Regions from separate parts of the Pantoea sp. GW821-FHT03E06 genome, predicted to be linked through region 2. Evidence: predicted binding sites of a transcription regulator. Region 2 holds the regulator's gene; each other region holds the start of a gene.

Region 1 (7,516 bases), 330 kb from region 2:
TGTTCGGACAGGCGATTCAAACCGCCGGTACCGTTAAAGGCCGCGGCTCCAATCAGCACGCAAAATCAGACTGGATGGAGATGGAGAAACAACGTGGTATCTCCATCACCACCTCGGTGATGCAGTTCCCGTATCGCGATAGCCTTGTGAACCTGCTGGATACCCCAGGACACGAAGACTTCTCCGAAGATACTTACCGTACGCTAACGGCGGTCGACTGCTGTCTGATGGTGATTGACGCCGCGAAAGGTGTTGAAGATCGTACCCGCAAGCTGATGGAAGTCACACGCCTGCGCGATACGCCGATCATCACCTTCATGAACAAACTTGACCGTGACATCCGCGATCCGATGGAGCTGCTGGATGAAGTGGAGAGCGAGCTGAAGATTGCCTGCGCGCCAATCACCTGGCCGATTGGCTGCGGCAAGTTGTTCAAAGGGGTGTATCACCTCTATAACGACGAAACCTACCTGTATCAAACCGGTAAAGGTCACACCATTCAGGAAGTGCGCATCGTTAAAGGTCTGGCGAATCCAGAGCTGGATGCGGCGGTAGGCGAAGATCTGGCTCAGCAGCTGCGCGACGAGCTGGAGCTGGTGCAGGGCGCATCGCACGAGTTCGATCAAGAGCTGTTCCTGAGCGGCGAAATCACCCCGGTGTTCTTCGGTACCGCGCTGGGTAACTTCGGCGTTGACCATATGCTGGATGGCCTGGTTTCCTGGGCACCGCGTCCGATGCCACGCAACACTGACGCGCGTCTGGTGGAAGCGAAAGAAGAGAAGTTCAGCGGCTTCGTGTTTAAGATCCAGGCAAACATGGACCCGAAACACCGCGACCGCGTGGCATTTATGCGCGTGGTATCCGGCAAGTACGAAAAAGGCATGAAGCTGCGTCAGGTTCGTACCGGTAAAGATGTGGTGATTTCCGATGCGCTGACCTTTATGGCGGGCGACCGTTCGCACGTTGAAGAAGCGTATCCTGGCGACATCATCGGTTTGCACAACCATGGCACTATCCAGATCGGCGACACCTTTACCCAGGGTGAAAACATGAAGTTCACCGGCATTCCGAACTTCGCGCCAGAGCTGTTCCGTCGTATTCGCCTGCGCGATCCGTTGAAGCAGAAACAGCTGCTGAAAGGGCTGGTTCAGCTGTCGGAAGAGGGCGCCGTGCAGGTGTTCCGCCCGGTGCATAACAACGATCTGATCGTCGGCGCGGTTGGTGTGCTGCAGTTTGAAGTGGTGGTGGCACGCCTGAAAAGCGAATACAACGTTGAAGCGATTTACGAAGCCATCAACGTCTCAACCGCTCGTTGGGTTGAGTGCGATGACGCGAAAAAATTCGACGATTTCCAGCGTAAAAACGAAGTTAACCTGGCGCTAGACGGCGGTGATAACCTCACTTATATCGCACCAACCATGGTAAACCTTAACATCACGCAGGAACGCTATCCTGACGTGACTTTCCGCAAAACGCGCGAGCACTAATTGGCGTTATCAGCAGGGCCAGTAATTTTCACTGGCCCTGTTTTCTTTGTTACAGACTCCTCCTAATTCCGCTGTTTTTTTCTCTTTTTGGCGATATATCAACCACAAGAGTCAGCAAAAGCTGTAATCCCTACTACTCTTATCCTGTCGGACGAGAAAAGAGACCTTTCAGGTTTCATTACGTCCATCAACTCAGCAACGCCGTTCGTTGCTGGCGCATCCGCGATAACGGATGAGTTAACTGATAGAAGGATGATATCGATGAATAAGACTAAGATTGCCAAAACCCTGATTGCTGCTCTGGCGGGTTCTGCTCTGTTGAGCGGTGCCGCTTTTGCCGATGAATCCATGTCGCAGAAAGCACAGCAAACCTCCGACAGCGCGGGTGCGAAAATCGATAGTTCTATGAAAAAAGTCGATGGTTATATGGATGACAGCGGCATCACCGCCAAAGCTAAAGCAGCGCTGGTGGATGATGAAGCGATTAAAAGCACGGATATCTCCGTCAAAACGCATGATGGCGTAGTGACCTTGAGCGGCTTCGTTGCTTCTCAGGATCAGGCGGAAAAAGCCGTCGCGCTGGTGCAGAAAGTCGAAGGTGTGAAATCCGTCAGTGACAAACTACACGTTAAAGACAGCAAAAATGCTTCGCTGAAGGGGTATGCCGGTGATACCGCCACCACCAGCGAAATTAAAGCTAAGCTTTTAGCAGATGACATCGTACCGTCGCGCAACGTGAAGGTGGAAACCACCGATGGCGTGGTGCAGTTATCTGGAGAGGTGGCGAACCAGGCACAGTCCGATCGTGCAGAGAAAATCGCTAAAGCCATTGAAGGCGTGAAAAGCGTGAAGAATGACCTGAAGGTGAAATCTTAACGCGAGCGTTACGGCATCATCTGATGCCGTTTCGTAATAAAAACAAAGGTGTAAATAAGCAGTTCGATTTTCACAATGGTAAAGGAGAGGCTTATGTTTCGTTGGGGTATTATCTTTCTGGTCATCGCTCTGATTGCTGCAGCATTAGGTTTCGGCGGTCTGGCGGGTACGGCAGCATGGGCAGCTAAAATTGTCTTCATTGTCGGTATTATTCTGTTCCTCGTGAGCCTGTTTACCGGGCGCAAACGACCCTGACTACTTGCGTCTTAGACGTTAACCCGCGAGTCACCTAAAGCGGAGACCAGTCATTTGCGGCATACTACGAAGCCGCGACGATTGCAGAAGCAATTGGTCAGGGAACGACAATGACTGGTTCTCCGGGATGCTGCCTCTGGCAGCTCCCTCAGAGCAAAACACTGAGGGATGTCCATGGGTACGCGTATTCCATTAACGTTGGGTTCTATTGAACCGCTTGCATTAACGCCCTTCAAAGCCAATAAAATTGCCCTCGTCTGCGAAGGCGGCGGTCAGCGCGGTATCTTCACTGCAGGCGTACTCGATGAGTTTCAACGCGCAGGATTCAATCCCTTTCAGCTATTACTCGGCACTTCAGCAGGTGCACAAAACTTGTCTGCCTTTGTCTGTGGCCAGCCCGGCTACGCGCGGCGCGTGATTTCTCGTTACACCACCAGCAAATTGTTTTTTGATCCGCTGCGTTTCGTGCGCGGTGGGCATCTTATCGATCTCGATTGGCTAATCGATATTACCAAGCAGGAGTTTCCGCTGGCGCTGACTACCGCCGAAGGGTTGTTTGCCAAAGGCAGCGAATTCTATATGTGCGCCTGCCGCAGCGATGATTATCGCGCAGAGTATTTCAATCCTACCAGCACCAACTGGCATGACATCATTAAGGCCTCCAGCGCCATTCCCGGCTTTTACCGCAGCGGCGTGCAGATGGACGGCGTAAGTTATCTGGATGGCGGTATCAGCGATGCGATTCCGGTGCGTGAAGCGGCACGACGCGGCGCAGACACCATTGTGGTGATCCGCACCGTGCCTTCGCAGATGTCATACACGCCGAAGTGGTTTAAACGCATGGAGCGTTTTTTGTCCGACAGCGCCTTGCAGCCGATGATCAACATCTTGCATCAGCATGAAGAGAGCTATCGCGAGATTCAGCAGTTTATTGAGCAGCCACCGGATAATCTGCGCATCATCGAAATCTGTCCGCCGAAACCGCTGGCGAGCATGGCGCTCGGCAGCAGGATGTCGTCGCTGAATCAGGATTACCATTTAGGTCGGCGCAGCGGGCGTTATTTCCTCGCCACGCTTGGGCAATGGCTGAGCGATGCCGAGCCGTTTGTCCGTCAGATCACGGTAACGCCGCCGGCAGCCGTAGCGAATGCGCCAGATAATCGCGTTGTAATTACGCCTTCGCTGGCGGAAAACGATGCAGATTTTAATAAAGGTTCGCTGGCATGAGATTTATCGACACGCATTGCCACTTTGACTTTCCCCCATTTGTTGACGATGCGCACGCTAGCATTGAGCGTGCCGCGCAGTCGGGCGTGGAGCGCATTATTGTGCCCAGCGTAGATGCCAGCCGTTTCGCTCGGGTTAGCCAGCTCGCGCAGCAACATGACGCGCTGTATGCTGCGCTGGGCCTGCATCCCATTAATATTGCGCAGCATCAGGAAGATGCGCATCTTGAGGCGCTGGAAAGCTGGCTGAAAAAGCCAGACAGCAAGCGCGTGGCGATCGGTGAGATCGGTCTCGATCTTTACATGGAGGATGCGCAATTCGCTAAGCAGACGCGGCTGCTCGATAAGCAGCTCAGGCTGGCGAAGCAGTATGATCTGCCGGTTATTCTGCACTCACGTCGCACCCACGATCAGTTAGCCATGCACTTACGTCGTCACGATCTGCCGCGTCGTGGCGTGGTACACGGTTTCGCCGGTAGCCAGCAGCAGGCTGAGCGCTTTATTCAGCTCGGCTACGCGATTGGCGTCGGCGGCACTATCACCTATGAACGTGCCAGCAAAACCCGCAATACCATCGCCCATCTGCCGCTGGCGTCGCTGTTACTGGAAACCGATGCGCCGGATATGCCGCTGCAGGGTTTTCAGGGCCAGCCGAATCGCCCCGAGCGGGCGCGTAATGTGTTTGATGTGCTGTGCCAGCTGCGCAGTGAATCCCCTGAAACCATCGCCAATGCGTTATGGCATAACAGCCTGCGTCTTTTTGCGCTGCCAGCCTGATTCCCCACCCGACAAAATCTGCATTTACGCCACCTTACGTCTGATTAGCTACAGTGATAGAGCCGATAGTACACTTTTGCATCCTTTTTTGTGATAATACTAACAATGGCGAGCTGGGCGGTATTCTGGCTTGATTGGCAATTATTTGTGATGTTAATCACTAAATTATTGTATATGAATGACGGGTTTTCTGTTCATGTGTGACATGAAACGCAATTCGTTGTCACGATAATTGTTAGAATTATCACATTCCCCGGTGGGTTGTGCCCGCCGATCTGAATTTTGGAGAGCATCATGACCGACCTGAAAGCAGCAGCACAGCGCGCATTGCAACTGATGGATTTAACCACCCTGAACGAAGACGACACCGACGAGAAAGTGATCGCGCTGTGCCGTCAGGCGAAATCGCCGGCCGGCAATACCGCTGCAATCTGTATCTATCCGCGCTTTATTCCGGCGGCGCGTAAAGCGCTGCGCGAGCAGGGTACAACAGAAATTCGCATTGCTACCGTCACCAACTTCCCGCACGGCAACGATGACATCGAGATTGCGCTGGCCGAAACCCGCGCGGCGATCGCTTACGGTGCCGACGAAGTCGACGTGGTGTTCCCGTATCGCGCGCTGATTGCCGGTAATCGCGACGTGGGTTTTGAACTGGTGAAAGCCTGTAAAAAAGCCTGCGCAGACGCCAACGTACTGCTGAAGGTGATTATCGAAAGCGGTGAGCTGAAAGATGAAGCACTGATTCGTGCGGCTTCTGAGATTTCAATTGATGCGGGCGCCGATTTCATCAAAACCTCCACCGGTAAAGTGCCGGTCAACGCCACGCCAGAAGTGGCGGCCATCATGATGCAGGTGATCCGCGATAAAGGCGTGCAGCAGCAGGTCGGCTTTAAACCGGCGGGCGGCGTACGTACCGCTGAAGATGCGGCGCTGTATCTGAAGCTGGCTGACGACACGCTGGGTGAAGGCTGGGCGGATGCGCGTCATTTCCGCTTTGGCGCGTCCAGCCTGCTGGCAAGCCTGCTCAATACGCTGGGCCACGAAACCGCGACCAGTAAAGCGGGCTACTAAGTTCAACCCATTCTTTGTAGGGTCGCCATTCATGGCGACCTCCTCATTCCAGGGAGGCAACCGTGTTCCTGCCACAAGAAATTATTCGTAAAAAACGCGACGGCCAGGCGCTGAGTGAAGCAGAGATTCGCTTCTTTATTAACGGCGTGCGCGACAACAGCGTCTCGGAAGGCCAAATCGCCGCGCTGGCGATGACCATTTACTTCCATGACATGACGCTGGAAGAGCGCGTAGCGCTAACCATGGCGATGCGCGATTCCGGCACGGTGCTGAACTGGAAATCGCTCAACCTCAACGGCCCAATTGTGGATAAACACTCCACCGGCGGCGTGGGCGATGTGACCTCGCTGATGCTCGGCCCGATGGTAGCGGCCTGCGGTGGTTATGTGCCGATGATCTCCGGTCGTGGCCTGGGGCACACCGGCGGCACGCTGGATAAACTGGAAGCGATTCCCGGCTTCGATATCTTCCCCAGCGACGATCGTTTCCGCGAGATTATTAAAGACGTGGGTATCGCCATTATCGGCCAGACCAACTCGCTGGCACCGGCCGACAAGCGTTTCTACGCCACGCGCGATATCACCGCCACCGTTGATTCGATTCCGCTGATCACCGCCTCGATCCTCGCCAAAAAACTGGCGGAAGGATTGGATGCACTGGTGATGGACGTCAAAGTGGGCTCCGGTGCCTTTATGCCGACCTTCGACGCGTCAGAAAATCTGGCGCAGGCGATTGTCGGCGTGGCGAACGGTGCAGGATGTAAAACCACCGCGCTGCTTACCGACATGAACCAGGTGCTGGCGTCTACCGCCGGCAACGCGCTGGAAGTGCGTGAAGCGGTGCAATTCCTGACCGGCGTTGCGCGGAATCCACGTTTGCTGGAAGTGACGATGGCGCTGTGCTCAGAAATGCTGATCTCCGGCAAACTGGCGGAAAACGACGCCGATGCGCGCAAAAAACTGCAGCAGGTGCTGGATAACGGTAAAGCTGCTGAAGTGTTCGCCCGCATGGTAGCGGCGCAAAAGGGCCCGGTAGATTTCATCGAGCGGATGGACAACTATTTACCTGCACCTACCTTAAGCAAAGCGGTGTATGCCGACAGCGCCGGTATTGTCAGCGCCATGGATACGCGAGCGCTCGGCATGGCGGTGGTGTCACTCGGCGGTGGTCGCCAGCGCGCCAGCGACAGCATTGATTACAGCGTGGGCTTAAGCGATATGACCACGCTCGGCACCCCGATAGACGCGCAGCGTCCGCTGGCGATTATTCACGCAAGCTCTGAAGCGCAGTGGCAGCAGGCCGCCGCCGCGGTGAAAGCCGCGATTACGCTGAGCGACGCGGCCCCCGAAATTACACCGGTCGTTTATCGTCGCGTGAGCGAATAACGCACGCTTCCGCGTGCCAGGCAGCGGCCGTTCGGGTATACTGATCTGATCGCTTTTTTTTGACTTGTCATCGCGCATTGCGCAGGAGACTTGCATGAAACGTGCTTTTATTATGGTTCTCGACTCCTTCGGGATCGGTTCTAGCAAAGACGCCGATAAATTCGGTGATGAAGGATCGGACACCCTCGGCCATATCGCCGAAGCGTGTTTCGAAGGCCGCGCCAATGAAGGTCGCGAAGGCCCGCTGCACTTACCTAACCTGACTAAATTAGGACTCGGCAAAGCCGCTGAGCTTTCCACCGGTCGTTTCCCGCCAGGCCTCGATCCCAACGCGGAAATCATCGGTGCGTACGCGTACGCCAGCGAACTCTCGTCGGGTAAAGATACGCCGTCGGGTCACTGGGAAATCGCCGGCGTGCCGGTGCTGTTTGATTGG
Region 2 (7,516 bases):
GCAGCGATGTGATTCGTTTTGTGCCGTCGCTGGTGATTGAGCCAACCGACATCGCCGAAGGCATGACGCGTTTCGCTACGGCGATTGAAAAGGTGCTGGCCGCTTAATCCGCTTTCGGGCGTAACGCCTTGAGCCAGCGGCCATGATGCGGTCGCTGGCTCCACGCCAGTGAAGAGATAGTGTGCATGACGTTAAGGTGCTGCAAAATCCGCTTCACGTGCTGTTCGACAATCGTTACCGGCCCTTCATTAAGATTTTCCGGCGCTTCCAGAATATTGCTGTCGTTGCCCGGCCCGTCATACGCCAGCCGCTGCTGACAGCGCTGCAGCGCGATTTCACAGGATTGCAGATACCGTTCCGCCAGCTTCGACGTCAACATGGTGTGCTCGCGCGCGAGAATCGTCATGGCGTTGATGTGCTCAACGATAAACTGGCTGTGCGTCACCCACATGCGCATATCTTGCAAATATTGCAGGTTGAAGCCGGGCTCGCTCGACGCCTGGTTCAGGGAGTTGAACAGCGCATTGTGCGCCTGATTAACCTTTATGCGCTGATAAGCCAGCTTCTCCGGCGCCTGTTCCGGCCCGAGCAGCAAGCGCAGTGCGTCCTGATATGCTTCCAGCGCATCGTGCGCATTTTTACGCAGCAGCCCGCTTTGCCACTGTGGCCATAGCCAAATCATACCGGCGAAAGCAATCAAACAGCCCATTAGCGTGTCCATCATGCGCGGCAACAAGAATTGCGCGCCGTTGAGCGATAGCAGCTGCAGTGAATACACCGCGGTGACGGTGAAGCCAATCATCGACCAGCCGTAATATTTCCGCGTGATCAGATAGCTCGCCAGCGTGATGCCCAGCATAAATAGCAGAGTGATCGACTCCGGCACCGCCAGCCGCAGCGAGGCGGCGGCAATCAGCAAACCGGCAAAGGTGCCCAGCGCACGGTGCTGAATACGCACGCGCGTGGCGCTGTAGCCGTTCTGGCTGACGAACATGATGGTCATCAGAATCCAGTAGGGTTTAGGAATGTTGAAGAACAGCGCCAGCGCGCTACCAAACATCAGCATTACGGCGAAGCGGGCCGCGGTGCGTAACGCGGTAGATTTGAATGATAAATAGCTGCGCAACGCTGGCAATAGCGGTAAGCGGCGCTGACGATCGGCCATGAGATCGCGCGTGTAAAGCGGCTTCTGCGTGCGCAATACGCGGGCGATGCGGCTGAAGTGATAGAGGCAGAAGTTGCCAACCGGGTTATCCGGATGCTGACGGGCAATTTTCTCCAGCGCACCCAGCTGTTTCTCCATGTGAAAACGATCCGGCAGCTGATGATAGAGAATCGCATCAGCCAGCACGCGCAAACGTGCGGAGATGATTTTGGCGTTCCAGCGGATCACCGCTTCAGCGTGGCTCTCCTCCACCAGTTTCTGTACCTCTTCGGGCTGATGCAGGCTGACCGAGATGTGTTCCTGCAAATCCAGCGCCACCTGGAAGGCGCGCGTCAGGCGCTTGTGACTGTTATCGCGGCTGGCCGACAGCATATGCATTTGCTGGTAACAGGTAGTGATGAGATCGACCGCTTTCTGCTGGCGCGCCAGCAGCGGCGGTAACGCTTTTTCCGGATCGGTCAGCTGTGTCAGTAAGGTGTATTTGGCATCGCAATAATCCGCCAGCTCGCGAAACAGCAGGCTGAGCGATTCACGCATCGGCTGCTCTTTCCACAGCCAGAACCAGAACCAGTTGAACAAGCCGTACCACAGCGTACCGCCAATATAGAGCAGCGGCGGCACCCATATCGGCATGCGCCCAACCAGGCTGAGCGTAAAGATAGCAGCGATTAAGGTGGCGGGCAGCAGGCGTGCATGCAGCGGGCCGATTTCGCCGGTCACGCCGATCAGCAGCGGTAGCGCCAGCAGGATCAACGGCAGCGGAATCTGGTAAGCGGTCAAAATTTGCATCAGGAAGCTGCCGGTGGCAAACAGCGAACCACCCACAATCAAGCGTTTGAAAAAGCGTTTGTGCGGCGTATCAAGACCCGCCATATTGCAGCAGGCAGGCACTAGCGAGAACAGCAGACCTTTTTGCAGATCGCCAAACAGCCAGCCGAGAGCCACAGGCAGGCACAGCACCAGCGTTTGCCGCAGTGCATAGTTAACTTCAGGATGATAGATGATTCGGCGCCACATCAGCTCATCGCAAATAGAAACGGCGCGATGTTGCCATCACGCCGTGGGTGAGAAGAAATTAGCGGGTGCCGTAGACGACGATGGTTTTACCGTGTGCAGAGATCAGGTTCTGATCTTCCAGCATTTTCAGGATACGACCCACGGTTTCGCGTGAGCAGCCCACGATCTGACCAATTTCCTGACGGGTGATTTTAATTTGCATGCCGTCTGGGTGAGTCATCGCATCTGGCTGTTTAGCCAGATTAAGCAGCGTTTGCGCGATACGTCCTGTTACGTCAAGGAAAGCAAGGTTGCCCACTTTCTCTGATGTCACTTGCAGACGACGCGCCATTTGCGACGAAAGTCGCATTAAAATATCCGGGTTTACCTGAATCAGCTGACGGAATTTTTTGTAGGAAATTTCAGCCACTTCACAGGCAGACTTCGCACGCACCCAGGCACTACGTTCCTGGCCTTCTTCGAAAAGACCGAGTTCGCCGATGAAATCTCCCTGATTGAGGTAGGAGAGAATCATCTCTTTGCCTTCTTCATCTTTAATCAGTACCGCTACGGAACCTTTCACGATGTAGTACAGCGTTTCCGCTTTCTCACCCTGATGGATGAGCGTGCTTTTGGACGGATATTTGTGAATATGGCAATGGGACAGGAACCATTCGAGTGTAGGGTCTGTTTGCGGTTTGCCGAGAACCATTCGCTATTATCCTCTGTTGTAATCGTGCCCAAAATACAGGGGGCATTTTTTCCCTGTCAGGCGGTTTAATCGTCGAGCGTTTCCAGTAATGGAAAAATTATTCCGGGTCATTCTTAAGCTACGCTTTTGATTCTTCCCGCCTTCGTCTGTAACGACGAAAATATTTTCAGCACTGTTTGTAGCACAGCTTTTGCGAGCTGTCTTGTGTTGTCTCGCTTCAGCAAACGGGGGAATAGTCTGGATTGCTGTTTATCAGGTGAAAGCGTACTCTGGCGGCAAAACCGCCGCTTCAGGAGAAAGAATCATGCAGGCACGAGTGAAATGGGTGGAAGGTCTTACCTTTCTCGGAGAATCCTCATCCGGACATCAGGTGTTAATGGACGGGAATTCCGGTGATAAAGCGCCAAGTCCAATGGAGATGGTGTTAATGGCAGCAGGGGGTTGCAGCGCCATTGATGTGGTCTCGATTCTGCAAAAAGGGCGCAGCGATGTGGCCGATTGCGAAGTGAAACTCACCTCTGAACGCCGCGAAGAAGCACCGCGCATTTTTACCCACATCAACCTGCATTTTATTGTCAGCGGCAAAGCGTTGAGTGATAAGGCGGTTTCCCGCGCGGTTGATTTGTCAGCGGAAAAATATTGCTCGGTGGCGATCATGCTGGGCAAAGGCGTGGAAATCACCCATAGCTATGAAGTGATCGAACGTTGATGTTTCCAGGTGCGCATTAATGCGCACCCTACAAAACGCGCTCATTTCGTAGTGTCGCCATTAATGGCGACCTATCACTCTTATTCAATCCGCTTCCCTTCAATCAGTCGTTGCACCAGCGGCAGCATAATCAGCTCCATTGCTAATCCCATTTTCCCGCCGGGTACCACCAGCGTATTAATGTGCGAGATAAACGATCCCTGAATCATCGCCAGCAGATAGGGGAACGCAATCCCTTCTAAGCCACGGAAATGGATCACCACGAAGCTCTCATCCAATGACGGGATTTCCCGTGCGGCAAACGGATTTGAGGTATCGACGGTCGGCACGCGCTGGAAGTTAATGTGCGTGCGCGAGAACTGTGGCGTAATGAAGTTAATGTAATCCTCCATCGAACGCACCACTGAATCCATTACCGCTTCGCGTGAATGACCGCGCTCGCCGGTGTCGCGCACCAGCTTCTGAATCCACTCGAGATTAACAATCGGCACCACGCCAACCAGCAGATCAACATGTTCTGCCACATTCTGCTGCTGCGTGACAACGCCGCCGTGCAGGCCTTCATAGAACAACACATCGGTGTTTTCCGGCAGCGGTTGCCACGGCGTGAAGGTGCCCGGAACCTGATTCCACGGTACCGCTTCATCATAGGTATGCAGATATTTACGCGATTCGCCCAGCCCGGTTTTACCGTAGTGTTTGAACGTCTGCTCTAACAGGCCGAAGTCATTCGCTTCCGGGCCGAAATAGCTAATATGGCGACCGAGGTCGCGCGCCTTACGGATCGCCATGTCCATTTCTGGACGCGTGTAGCGATGGAAACTGTCGCCTTCGACTTCCGCCGCATGCAGATTCAGCTGCTGGAAAATCTTGCGGAAGGCGAGGCTGGTGGTAGTGGTTCCGGCGCCGCTGGAACCAGTGACGGCAATAATTGGATGCCTGGCTGACATAACAGAGCTCCCTGTGAAGTCCGGCGATGAGCATTGTTACCACGAATTGCCGCTGGGTGCATCAGCCGCGAAATTCACCCTTCGGCATGATGTTGATGGATTCATGCAGCTCCGACCATACCAGCACCACGTCGCCGCGCTCCAGCTGACGGCGCACGTCGGCCACTTTTTGCATCAGGCTTCGTTCCTGCTCGCCGTAATCGGTGCCTTCGCGCAGCACGAACGTTTCAATCAGGTTTTCCAGCGTTTCTGCTTCAAGTTCTTGCCACGGAATAATCACAATTGCACATCCAGATAAGTTGAGAGCCAGTCGGGCACGCGCTGTTCTAGCCACATTTTCGGTTTGAGTAAGGTGCCACCCACAAAACCTACGTGACCGCCTTGCTGCGTCAGTTGATATTGAATGGAGGCTGACAGCTGCTCAGGGCGCGGGATCACAGCATCGGTCATAAAAGGATCGTCTTGTGCATGGATGATCAGCAGCGGTTTGCGTACGCCGGTCAGCAGCGGCATGGCGCTGGCACGTTGATAATAGTCGTTGGCATCAACAAAACCGTGCGCGCGAGCGGTTATTGCATCATCAAATTCACGCAGACGGCGAAAAGCGCGCAGCTGGCTGAGATCGACCGGCAGCGTGCCGGGCCAGGCATGTAATTTGCGCGTGGCGTTCTTTTTCAGCTGCGTCAGTAAATAGTGTTGATAGAAACGTGAGAAGCCGACATCCAGCTTGGTGCTGCATGGCTCCAACGCCAGCGGTGCCGAAATGGCGATGGCAGCGTCGATGGGCACATCATTACCTTGCATGCCCAGCAGGCAAGCCAGCATGTTACCGCCCAGCGAAACGCCAACCGCAGCGGTCGGTACGGTTCCCCATTCACGCCGCAGCCAGTGCAGGAAATAGGTGGCGTCCTCGGTTTCACCGGAGTGATAGATGCGCTCCAGGCGATTCGGTTCGCCGCTACAGCCGCGAAAGTGCATGACCACCGCCAGCCAACCACGCGCCTGGCACGCCTGCATCAAGCCATGCGCATAAGGGCTGCGGAAACTGCCTTCCAAACCGTGAAACATCACCATGCGCGGCTTGTGACGTGCCTGCGCCGGATCTTCGCTCCACGCTAAATCAACAAAATCACCATCGGGCAGGTCAAGACGCTGCCAGTGCGGGCGTAGGGTAACGCGGCGGCGTAAAATGCGCGGCAGCAGCGTTTGCAGATGCGCGTTAGTGAATCCGCGCAGTGGTTTAAAGCGCTCGCCGCTGGGGCGATCAAAATAGCTTGGGTAAAGGCTTGTCTGATGCATAAGTCGCTGATAGCTTCGATGGGTTGTTCGCTTTACTGGGTGAGGAGCACCCGAATATACATGGAACTGAGTCTTTTTTTATCAATGTTAGGTTTTCTTTGGGTCGCAGCCATCACGCCCGGGCCCAATAATATGTTACTTACCGCCTCTGGTGCTAATTTTGGCTTCCTGCGCACCATACCGCTGCTCATTGGTATCATGATTGGCATGCAAGTCATGTTGCTGATGGTGGCATTTGGCATCGGCGGTCTCATCCTGCTTTATCCTTCGCTTCATCTGATTCTGAAGATTGCCGGTAGCCTTTATCTGCTGTGGCTGGCGTGGAAAATCGCCACCGCTGAATATGAAAAGCTGGAAACCGATGACGTCAATGTGAAGCAGATGCCGTTCTGGCAAGGCGGCTTGTTGCAGTTGATCAATCCGAAAGCCTGGCTGATGGCGCTGGGTGCGGTTGCCAGCTTCAGCCTTGCTGGTAGCCAATATCTTCATTCAGTGGTGGCGATTAGTATCGGCATGGCGATGGTAAACGTGGTTTCGGGCGTGATTTGGATGGGCTTTGGTTCGCTGATTGGACGTCTGCTGCGCAGCCCGCGCGCATGGAAAATCTTCAATCTGGCAATGGGCTTGCTTACCGCCGCCTGCGTGTTGCTGATCTGGCGCTGAGTTAACTGGAAGCGCGCTCGACGCGCTTCCAGGGCAATACCTCGTGCACCACCGGCGAGTTTGGCTGGCGAATCCGATTCAATAACAGTTGTACGCTACGCGCGCCCATGCGATTCATCGGCTGCTCGATGGTCGTCAGCGGCGGATTCAGACTGCTGGTAAAGTTGATGCCATCAAATCCCACCACCGCTAAGTCTTCTGGCACGCGCAAACCCGCTTCCAAAGCCGCATGAATCACGCCAACCGCCAGCACATCCGAAACCGCAAATACCGCATCAGGGCGCTCAGGCAGCATTAGCAGCTCGCGCAACGCCGCGCTGCCCGCGTCGCACGAAACGTTTTCCGCATAGGCCACGCTGCCCCAATTAAGGTTTAGTTTTTCCAGTGCATTGCGATAGCCCTCTTCACGCTGATGTGAATAGAGGTAGCGCATATCGCAATTCACCAGCGCAATACGCCGGCGGCCTTTGCTCGCCAGGTAACACACGGTTTCGAATGCGGCTTCTTTATTATCAATCGCCACGCTGGATGCCGCGATTGAGGGATCGTATTCGGCACACTGCACCCAGGGCGCATCGCCAATCAGCTCTTTCAGCTCTTGCAGGCACGCCGCCGCATCCATGGTGATCACGCCATCCACCACTTTACCGGTCAGCAGCGCAATGTAGGCCGCTTCGCGCCGCAGCTGCGATCCGGAATTGCACAGCAGGATGTGATAGCCCTGCGCTTCGGCTTCGGCCTCAATGCCCTGAACCACGCGGGAGCAGAACGGATTGGTAATGTCGGGAATCAGTACCAGCAGCATATGGCTTTGAGCAGTGCGCAATTGTCGCGCCAGTAAATTTGGCTGGTAATCACAAATGTCGATGGCCGCGAGCACTTTGGCGCGCGTATCCGGACGCACGCCGGGATTGTGGTTCAAAACCCGTGAAACCGTGGCTTTTGACACACCCGCTAAGTGCGCGACTTTCTCAATCGACATGGATTAGGACCGTTTGTAGGAGATGAGGAAAAATGAGAAG
Region 3 (7,516 bases), 3.4 Mb from region 2:
GAAGCCTTCGGGATGCCAGGTGACTGCCGCGTCCACATCGTCAAACAAGCCTTCACGCACCATAAAGGTTTTGCCGGAACCGCCTTCTTCGCCCGGACAGCCGTAAAAGCGCAGCGTGCCGCGCTGGCCGTGCTCTGCCCACCAGGCTTTGATGGCGAAGGCGGCGGCTAAACCGGCGGTGCCGAGCAGATTGTGGCCGCAGCCGTGGCCGTTACCGTTCTCCACCAGCGGCTGCGGCGTGGCGCAGCCTGATTGCTGGCTCAAACCGGCTAGCGCATCAAACTCGCCGAGAATGGCGATCACCGGTTTACCGCTGCCGATGCTGGCAACAAACGCGGTGTCGATGTTGCCGACGCCACGCTCCACGGCAAAGCCCTCCTGTTCCAGCGCATCGGCCAGCAGCGCGGCGGATTGCGTCTCTTCAAAGCGGGTTTCCGGCACGTCCCAGATGGCGTCGCTAAGAGCGCTAAAGCGCGGCTGGTTTTTGTTGATGTAGTGATTAATAAATTCGCTGTGGCTCATCGTTGGCCTCCAAACTGGGCTTGATTAAGTGCCAGTGTTGCTAGCGTCTGTACTGCGGTAGCCATGATTGCTTCGTCGAAATCGAATCTGGCGTTGTGATGGCCCGCCGCCAGTGCGCAGCCGAAAATCACATAGGAGGATTGGCCGCCGCGCTGCTGCACGCGCTCCAGCATGTAGGTGGCATCTTCGGATCCGGCCGCCTGCTGTTTGGTATCAACCACCGAAGTGAAAATGCCCAACGCCTCGGCCTGCTGGTGGATGAATGCCACCCACGGCTGACTTGGCGTGCAGCTACGTGCGCCGCCCATCAGCTTGACGTCATACTCCACGCCGTACATCGCCGCCGCACCGGCGATCACGCGCAGCGCCTGCTGATAGATATCGTCGTTGACGTGGTTGCTCGCGCCGCGCGTCTCCACCTTCATGAGCGCGTAGTCGGGCACCACGTTGCGACCGGAGCCAGCCTGTAATACGCCGACGTTAACACGCGCCACGCCGCCGCTGTGCTGCGGCAAATTGTGCAGCGCCAGTGTGGCCTGCGCCGCCGCCAGCAAGGCGTTGCGGCCTTCTTCCGGTTTGCCGCCGGCATGCGCGCCCACGCCGGTGAACGTGACGTCGAGTTTGGTGGTAGCGAGGAAGCTGTCGCTGCCACACACGATTTCACCGGCAGGCACGCCGGTGCCGAGGTGAATGGCGGTAAACAAATCGACATCATCCACCACGCCCGCGGCGACCATCGCTTTGGCGCCGCGCACGCCTTCTTCAGCTGGCTGGAAGATGATTTTAAGCGTGCCGCTCAGCTGATCTTTCATCTCCATTAATACGCCCGCCAGCGCCAGGCCGATGGTGGTGTGGCCATCGTGACCGCACGCGTGCATCATGCCGGGATTGCACGAGGCAAAGCCTTCCCGCGTCGGCAGATGATCGCTTGCGCGGCTTTCGTTTTGATCGAGTGCATCCATATCAACGCGAAAACCCATTACCGGGCCTGGACGACCGGTTTCCAGCGTCGCCACCACGCCACAAAATCCGCCGGAGAAGTGTGTGATCCACTGCGGCAGCGCACCTTGCTCCAGCGCGCGCGCTTCCTGTTGCGCCAGCACTTCATCGGAGGGCAATCCCATGCGCGCGTCGGCATCGATCACCTCGCGGCCGAGCTTGAGTTGATAACCAAGACGATGCAGCTCCTCCGCCACTAAGGTGGCGGTGCGAAACTCCAGCCAGCCTGATTCGGCAAAATGGTGCAGATCGCGCCGCCAGGCCTGCATCTGCGGCACGCGGGCGTTGACACGTTCGGACAGGGTTTTCATCGGCATTTCCTTTGTGTTGATTTTTTATGCATTCACTCGAATCTACACAATGGTTTTGGAGCGCATAAGATGCGAATATCTTGCTACTGATAAACAACGGTTATCACTTCAAACATGTCTGCGAACCTCAAACTTCATCAGCTGCGCGCCTTTGTTGACGTGGCGCGGCAGGGCAGTATTCGCGCCGCCAGCCGTTTATCCGGGCTCTCGCAGCCCGCGCTCACCAAAGCGATTCAGGAACTGGAGCTCACGCTGGGTGCACGGCTGTTTGAACGGCGCCAGCAGGGCGTCACGCTGACCGACATCGGTGATAACTTTTTCCAGCATGCCAGCCTAGTGCTGGAAGAGTTGCGGGTAGCGCAGGAGGATATTCAGCAGCGGCTGGGATTGGCAGGCGGGCGCGTGAATATTGGTGTGGGCGGCAGTATTGCGCGCACCATCATGCCGCATGTCATCACGCAGTTTCATCGCGAGTATCCGCTGGTAAAGGTACGCATTGTTGAAGGCCAACTGGTATCGATGGTGCAGGAACTGCGCCAGGGCGAGCTGGATTTCACCATCAATACCTACGAAAAAAATCATCTCGATCAGGAATTAATTTTTGAACGCTTGATGGAGCGCGACTATCAGGTAGTTATGCGTAAAGGCCATCCGATGGCGCACGCGCGCTCGCTGGCCGAGTTACAACACTGCGACTGGACCATGCCAACGCCGCAGGGCAGCTACTATCGGCTGCTGCACGATCTGTTTGGCGAGCGCGGCATGGCACCGCAAATTGTAGTGACCTGCGAAACCTTTATGGCTTGCACCAGTCTGGTGGCGCAGAGCGACTTCGTCAGTATTATCTCGCGCGATGTGATTGAAGATCCGACGCACGGCGGTCAGCTGATTTCGCTGGAGCTCGACGATCCCTTGCCGAAAGCCACGTTCTATCTGATCCAGCGCAAAGATGCTGCTCTGACGCCGATGAGTGCCTATATGGCGCAGCTGTTCCGCCGCCATTGTCAGCAAAGGTAAGAGTGCGTCCTGGCTCGCAACGGTATAAATAATGCGCACTACACTTGCATCTGGCGTTCCCTTAATGGAGTACAGACCATGCAAGTTACCCCGTATGTGTTCTACAACGGCCGCTGCGAAGAGGCGATTGCCTTCTACCTTGCGGCTACCGACGGCGAGCTGCTGTTTAAGATGACCTATGGCGATATGCCAGATGAAACGCCGGTGGAGGATGAAGGTTGCACTTCAGGCGTGAGCTTTTCACCCGAGCAGATTATGCATGCGCATGTGCGTATCGGGCAGGGCGAAATAATGATGAGTGATGGCGCACCGCAGGCGGAATATGCCGGTTTCTCGGTGAGTTTATCCACGCCGGATGAAGCGCAAGGGAAGCGTTGGTTTGATGCGCTGTCGGCGGGCGGTAACGTCACCAAAAGCTGGGCTCCAACGTTCTGGGCCAACGGTTTTGGGATGTTTACCGATAAATTCGGCGTGCCGTGGATGGTGAATGCGTATAAGCCGCAGATTTAAGGTGGATGCGATTTTCGACAAGGTGCGCATAAATGCGCACCCTACAATGTAGGGTCGCCATTAATGGCGACCGTTCAACCAAGCGCACAATTAATGGCGGCCGTTCAATCAAGCGCACCATTTAATAGCGGCCGCTTTACTCGATTAGAAGTTGTAACCCACCACCAGGTAGTAACCCCAGCCGGTTGATTTCACTTCAAATGGACCGTTGCCGAAGTTCAGCTCCTGGCCGTCAGCCCACTGGCCGCCGTTGTGGAAGTAACGCGCCACGGTTGAAACGTGCCAGTGATCGTAGTTCAGCGACAGAATGTGGCTGGAAGCGATGGAGTTGCTGGTGCGTGAACGATCGGACTCATCACGCAGATCGGAACCCCAGTCAAAGTTGGTAAAGCCGATGTAGCTCAGCTTGCCGCCCCACAGATCGGTAATCGGCACAAAGTATTTCACCTTGAAGCGATAACCATCCCAGCTGTTCTCGTTTGCCGCACCGTAGTTTTCCCACTGGTATTTGGCGTACACGTTGAGCGACAGGCCGATATCGCTGTGCGTATCGATGTCGGTGCCAAGACCCATGTACCAGGTGTTCTGACGGTTATCGCTATTGCGACCCATGTCATAAATATAGTTGTTGGCGAAATACCACTCTTTGAACGGACCAAATGAGAGATCGGTGCCGGTCAGTTTATCAATCGAGAAACGGGGCTCAATTTCCATGAACATCGGCGAACCGTGGTCAAATACGCCATTGGCGTTGCTATTGCCCACGCCAAAGAAGTTGGTCAGATCGAGGTAACCGTAGAAATCGAACCAATCCTTTTTGGTGAAGGCTTCGTATTCGAGGTACACGTCATTATTAAACTGGGGTCCAAAACGGGTATGCGTGCTGCCCACCACGTTAACGCTTTGATGCCACCAATCGGAAAGATACTGCGGATCGCTTTCTGCCGCTTGTGCTGCGCCAGTCAAGCTAGTGGCCAATAAGGCGCCTGCTATCAACGAGTTATATTTCATTATTTTAACCACATGCTTGTGATCGCCGGTCTTGTGCCGCGATCGGGTGAAGTCGATCCCAGGGATGGGCAGTGTGTTGTTGCATCCGGTCTCAAGCGCCAGATTTTCAAGCCCGCGTAATGTGCCTGTAACAGAGGCATAGAAAATAGATTTTGATCACGTTTGTCAAAAAGTGTTGCATTTCGATTCACTGAAAATGTGATCATTATCACAAATAAGCCGTGCGGCGAACGGAACCCCGCAACCGTTTACGTTGTCGCGTACGGCAGGAAATGTGTTTGATGTAGGGAAAGGATGTAGCGGCGCGATTTATCGCGCGTTTTTTGAAGGGGCACCGTGCTCGCTATGAAAATGCGCAATAAATTGCGCCGCTACGGCACGGTGCGAGTTATGGCAAGGTAACGCGCACCTGCAGCCCGGCAATCTGGCCCAGCGCATCATGGCGATTCGACAGCGCAACCTGCATCTGATGTTTCTGCGCCACGCTGCGCACGATCGACAGGCCCAGCCCGCTGCCTTGCGCCTGCACATCAGGCGAACGGGTAAAGCGGTCAAAAGCGCGTTCGATAAAGGATTCCGCCATACCTGGCCCGTTGTCCACAATATCCACCACGGTATGATTCCCCACCCGATGCAGCAGCACATCCACCAAACTGCCTTCCGGCGTATGCAGCATCGCGTTACCGATCAGGTTATCGAACAGGCTACGTAAATCAGAGCGACTGGCGTGCAGGCGATAGTGCGCTGTGCCGTTGAAGCCGATATCAATACCGCGTTTGTCGGCCACCACCATCAGCTGCTCAATGCTCTCTTTCAGCAGACTGTCCAACTCGATGGCTTCCACCGTGGCAACCACCGATTGATCTTCCTGGCGCGAAATGTTCAGCAGCTGCGTGACCAAATGACGCGTCCGGGTGACGCCCGCTTCCAGCTGATCGAACTGGCGACTGGCTTCTCCCGGCTGAATGTGTTGTCGCAGATTTTCCAGCTGCAAGGTCACGGCGGTCACCGGCGTGCGCAGCTCGTGGGCGGCATCCTCAAGGAACTGGCGCTGAGACGACCATGCCGTGCGCAGCTTATCCAGCAACGAGTTGTAAGCCGCCACCAGCGGCAGCACTTCATCCGGCAAGCCATCAGGAGATAGCGTATGCGGATGCAGCGTTTCCTGGGCGGCGATTTGACGCGATGCAACGCGTAAATCACGCGTGATGGCGCGTACCACCAGCCAGATGACGAGCAGCGAAAGCGGCATCATTAATACCAACGGAATGATGGCGGAGAGCGCCCGCTTCAGCATGATGCTTTTCATGTAGCCGATGTTGTGCAGCACCTGGATATTGCCAATTTCGCTGCCCAATTCGCCGGGACGCGTATAGACGCGCCATTCGCAGTCATCGCCACAATCACCCACTTTCAGGTCGTGCCAGCCATTTTTGCTTTGCAAGGGGGCATGCAGATCGGGCCACGAGCTGGCACGCAGCCGGTTATTGGTGTCCCACAGCTGGACAATGTAGGTGCTTTTCAGCTTTTCGGTATTCATCACCATCGGCATCAAGGCGGGCATACGCTGGCTGCTGGACCAGGCATCGGCGATCTTAGCAAGCTGATCGTCCTTCATGGTGCCCATCATGTCGCCGTAGCAGTGATAGAAATACCAGGTGACGCCGCCGATCATCGCCAGGTGCAGAATCACCAGCGTGGCGAGCAGTTTGTTACGCAGTGAGCGCATAAAGGTGAAAGGTTTCATATTGCCGGTACTCGCCAGCCGAGTCCGCGCACGTTGCGGATCACTTCGTTATCCAGCTTACGGCGCATGCCGTGAATTAATACATCAACGGCGTTGCTGCTCACTTCTTCGCCCCAGCCATAAATACGGTTCTCTAACTGCTCGCGCGACAGGATGGCGCCCGGGCGCTCCAGAAGCGCGTAGAGCAGGGCATATTCGCGCGCGGTAAGCTGCTCGCGCTGGCCTTTGTAGAGGACTTCACGCGTCATGATATCAATCTGCACGTCGCCGCTGCCCAGCAGGGAATCCGCCGCACCGTGGCGACGTCGGGTAATGGCGCGCATGCGCGCCAGCACTTCTTGCAGATCAAAGGGTTTCAGCAAATAGTCATCCGCACCGCTATCCAGCCCCTGAATACGTTGCTGCACGGTATCGCGTGCGGTAAGCACCAGCACGGGCGTCATGTCACCGCGCGTGCGCGCACGGCGCAGCACCTGCAGGCCATCTTCACGCGGCAAGCCCAAATCCAATAACACGCAGGTATAGCCGCCTTCGGTCCAGGCATTGCTGGCAAACACGCCATCACGCACCCAATCCACCGACCAACCTGCCGCTTCCAGCGCTTGCTGCAGGTTGGCGCCAATCATTTCGTCATCTTCTACCAGCAGCACACGCATGATGTTCTCCAACTTAACTGAGCGCAGTTTACCGTTGTTTTCTTAGCGCAGAATTACCCTGTTTTCTGCCTTGCTAATTCTGCGCTAATTTTCCGCTAATTAAGGGATAAATTTAACGCGCTACAGTAGCTGCACTGGACATATCGTCAAAGCAGGAGAATCCCATGAATCAGCGCGAATTTATCCGTAGTTTGCTGGACTGGATAGAAAATAATTTAGGACACGATTTGCATCTGGATGAAGTAGCACGCCGCTCGGGATACTCCCGCTGGCATCTGCAACGTCTGTTTCGTCAGCACACCGGGTTTTCTCTGGCAGAGTACATTCGCCAGCGCCGGCTGACTGAGTCAGCACTCACGCTTATCAACAGTGACGAAGCAATTTTGCAGGTGGCGATGAGCTACGGTTTTGATACGCAGCAGGCTTATACCCGCACATTTAAAAATTATTTCCTTGTGACGCCAGGCCAGCTGCGCCGCCAGCGCCGCGTTGAGCCGGATCGGCTGCTGTTCCCACTGGCGATGGCGAGTTGAAATACTTATTCCGATATTTCTCAGAGCACGCTTCGTAGCGGCGCAATTCATTGCGCAAGATCTGGATGGGCAATCAGGCGCCATTGATACGCGCGATAAATCGCGCCGCTACGAAATGTGCGGCGATGGACTTATTACTGGTTTAGCTTTTAATCTACGGTTCTCACTTATCTAGCCCACCAGAGAACATGGATAACAGCGACAATCTCA

Evidence for each region. The regulator CRP, encoded in region 2, controls carbon source genes, mostly activating them, when cyclic AMP is high. The targets are predictions, from matches to a motif close to ATGTGANNNNNNTCACAT.
Region 1: a site for CRP is predicted at 4,767-4,784, ahead of deoC (deoxyribose-phosphate aldolase). Genes of this name have one in related genera too.
Region 3: a site for CRP is predicted at 4,567-4,584, ahead of AC07WB_RS01935 (nucleoside-specific channel-forming protein Tsx). Genes of this name have one in related genera too.

The regions. Positions count from the first base shown of each region.
Region 1 is NZ_JBWKUG010000001.1:3,502,076-3,509,591, reverse strand. Features, by position in the region: gene prfC (peptide chain release factor 3) at 1-1,487, shown strand, start outside; gene osmY (molecular chaperone OsmY) at 1,749-2,363, shown strand; gene AC07WB_RS16210 (DUF1328 domain-containing protein) at 2,457-2,618, shown strand; gene AC07WB_RS16205 (patatin-like phospholipase family protein) at 2,793-3,845, shown strand; gene AC07WB_RS16200 (TatD family hydrolase) at 3,842-4,621, shown strand; gene deoC (deoxyribose-phosphate aldolase) at 4,916-5,695, shown strand; gene deoA (thymidine phosphorylase) at 5,758-7,080, shown strand; gene deoB (phosphopentomutase) at 7,175-7,516, shown strand, end outside.
Region 2 is NZ_JBWKUG010000001.1:3,828,237-3,835,752, reverse strand. Features, by position in the region: gene argD (bifunctional acetylornithine/succinyldiaminopimelate transaminase) at 1-107, shown strand, start outside; gene AC07WB_RS17950 (YccS/YhfK family putative transporter) at 104-2,182, opposite strand; gene crp (cAMP-activated global transcriptional regulator CRP) at 2,241-2,873, opposite strand; gene AC07WB_RS17940 (OsmC family protein) at 3,178-3,582, shown strand; gene AC07WB_RS17935 (phosphoribulokinase) at 3,663-4,532, opposite strand; gene AC07WB_RS17930 (YheU family protein) at 4,594-4,812, opposite strand; gene AC07WB_RS17925 (hydrolase) at 4,809-5,831, opposite strand; gene AC07WB_RS17920 (LysE family translocator) at 5,892-6,494, shown strand; gene AC07WB_RS17915 (LacI family DNA-binding transcriptional regulator) at 6,496-7,476, opposite strand.
Region 3 is NZ_JBWKUG010000001.1:427,049-434,564, forward strand. Features, by position in the region: gene AC07WB_RS01915 (M20 family metallopeptidase) at 1-522, opposite strand, end outside; gene AC07WB_RS01920 (amidohydrolase) at 519-1,832, opposite strand; gene AC07WB_RS01925 (LysR family transcriptional regulator) at 1,947-2,849, shown strand; gene yjdN (VOC family metalloprotein YjdN) at 2,928-3,359, shown strand; gene AC07WB_RS01935 (nucleoside-specific channel-forming protein Tsx) at 3,504-4,370, opposite strand; gene AC07WB_RS01940 (sensor histidine kinase) at 4,759-6,117, opposite strand; gene AC07WB_RS01945 (response regulator) at 6,114-6,773, opposite strand; gene AC07WB_RS01950 (helix-turn-helix domain-containing protein) at 6,938-7,306, shown strand; gene AC07WB_RS01955 (LysR family transcriptional regulator) at 7,495-7,516, shown strand, end outside.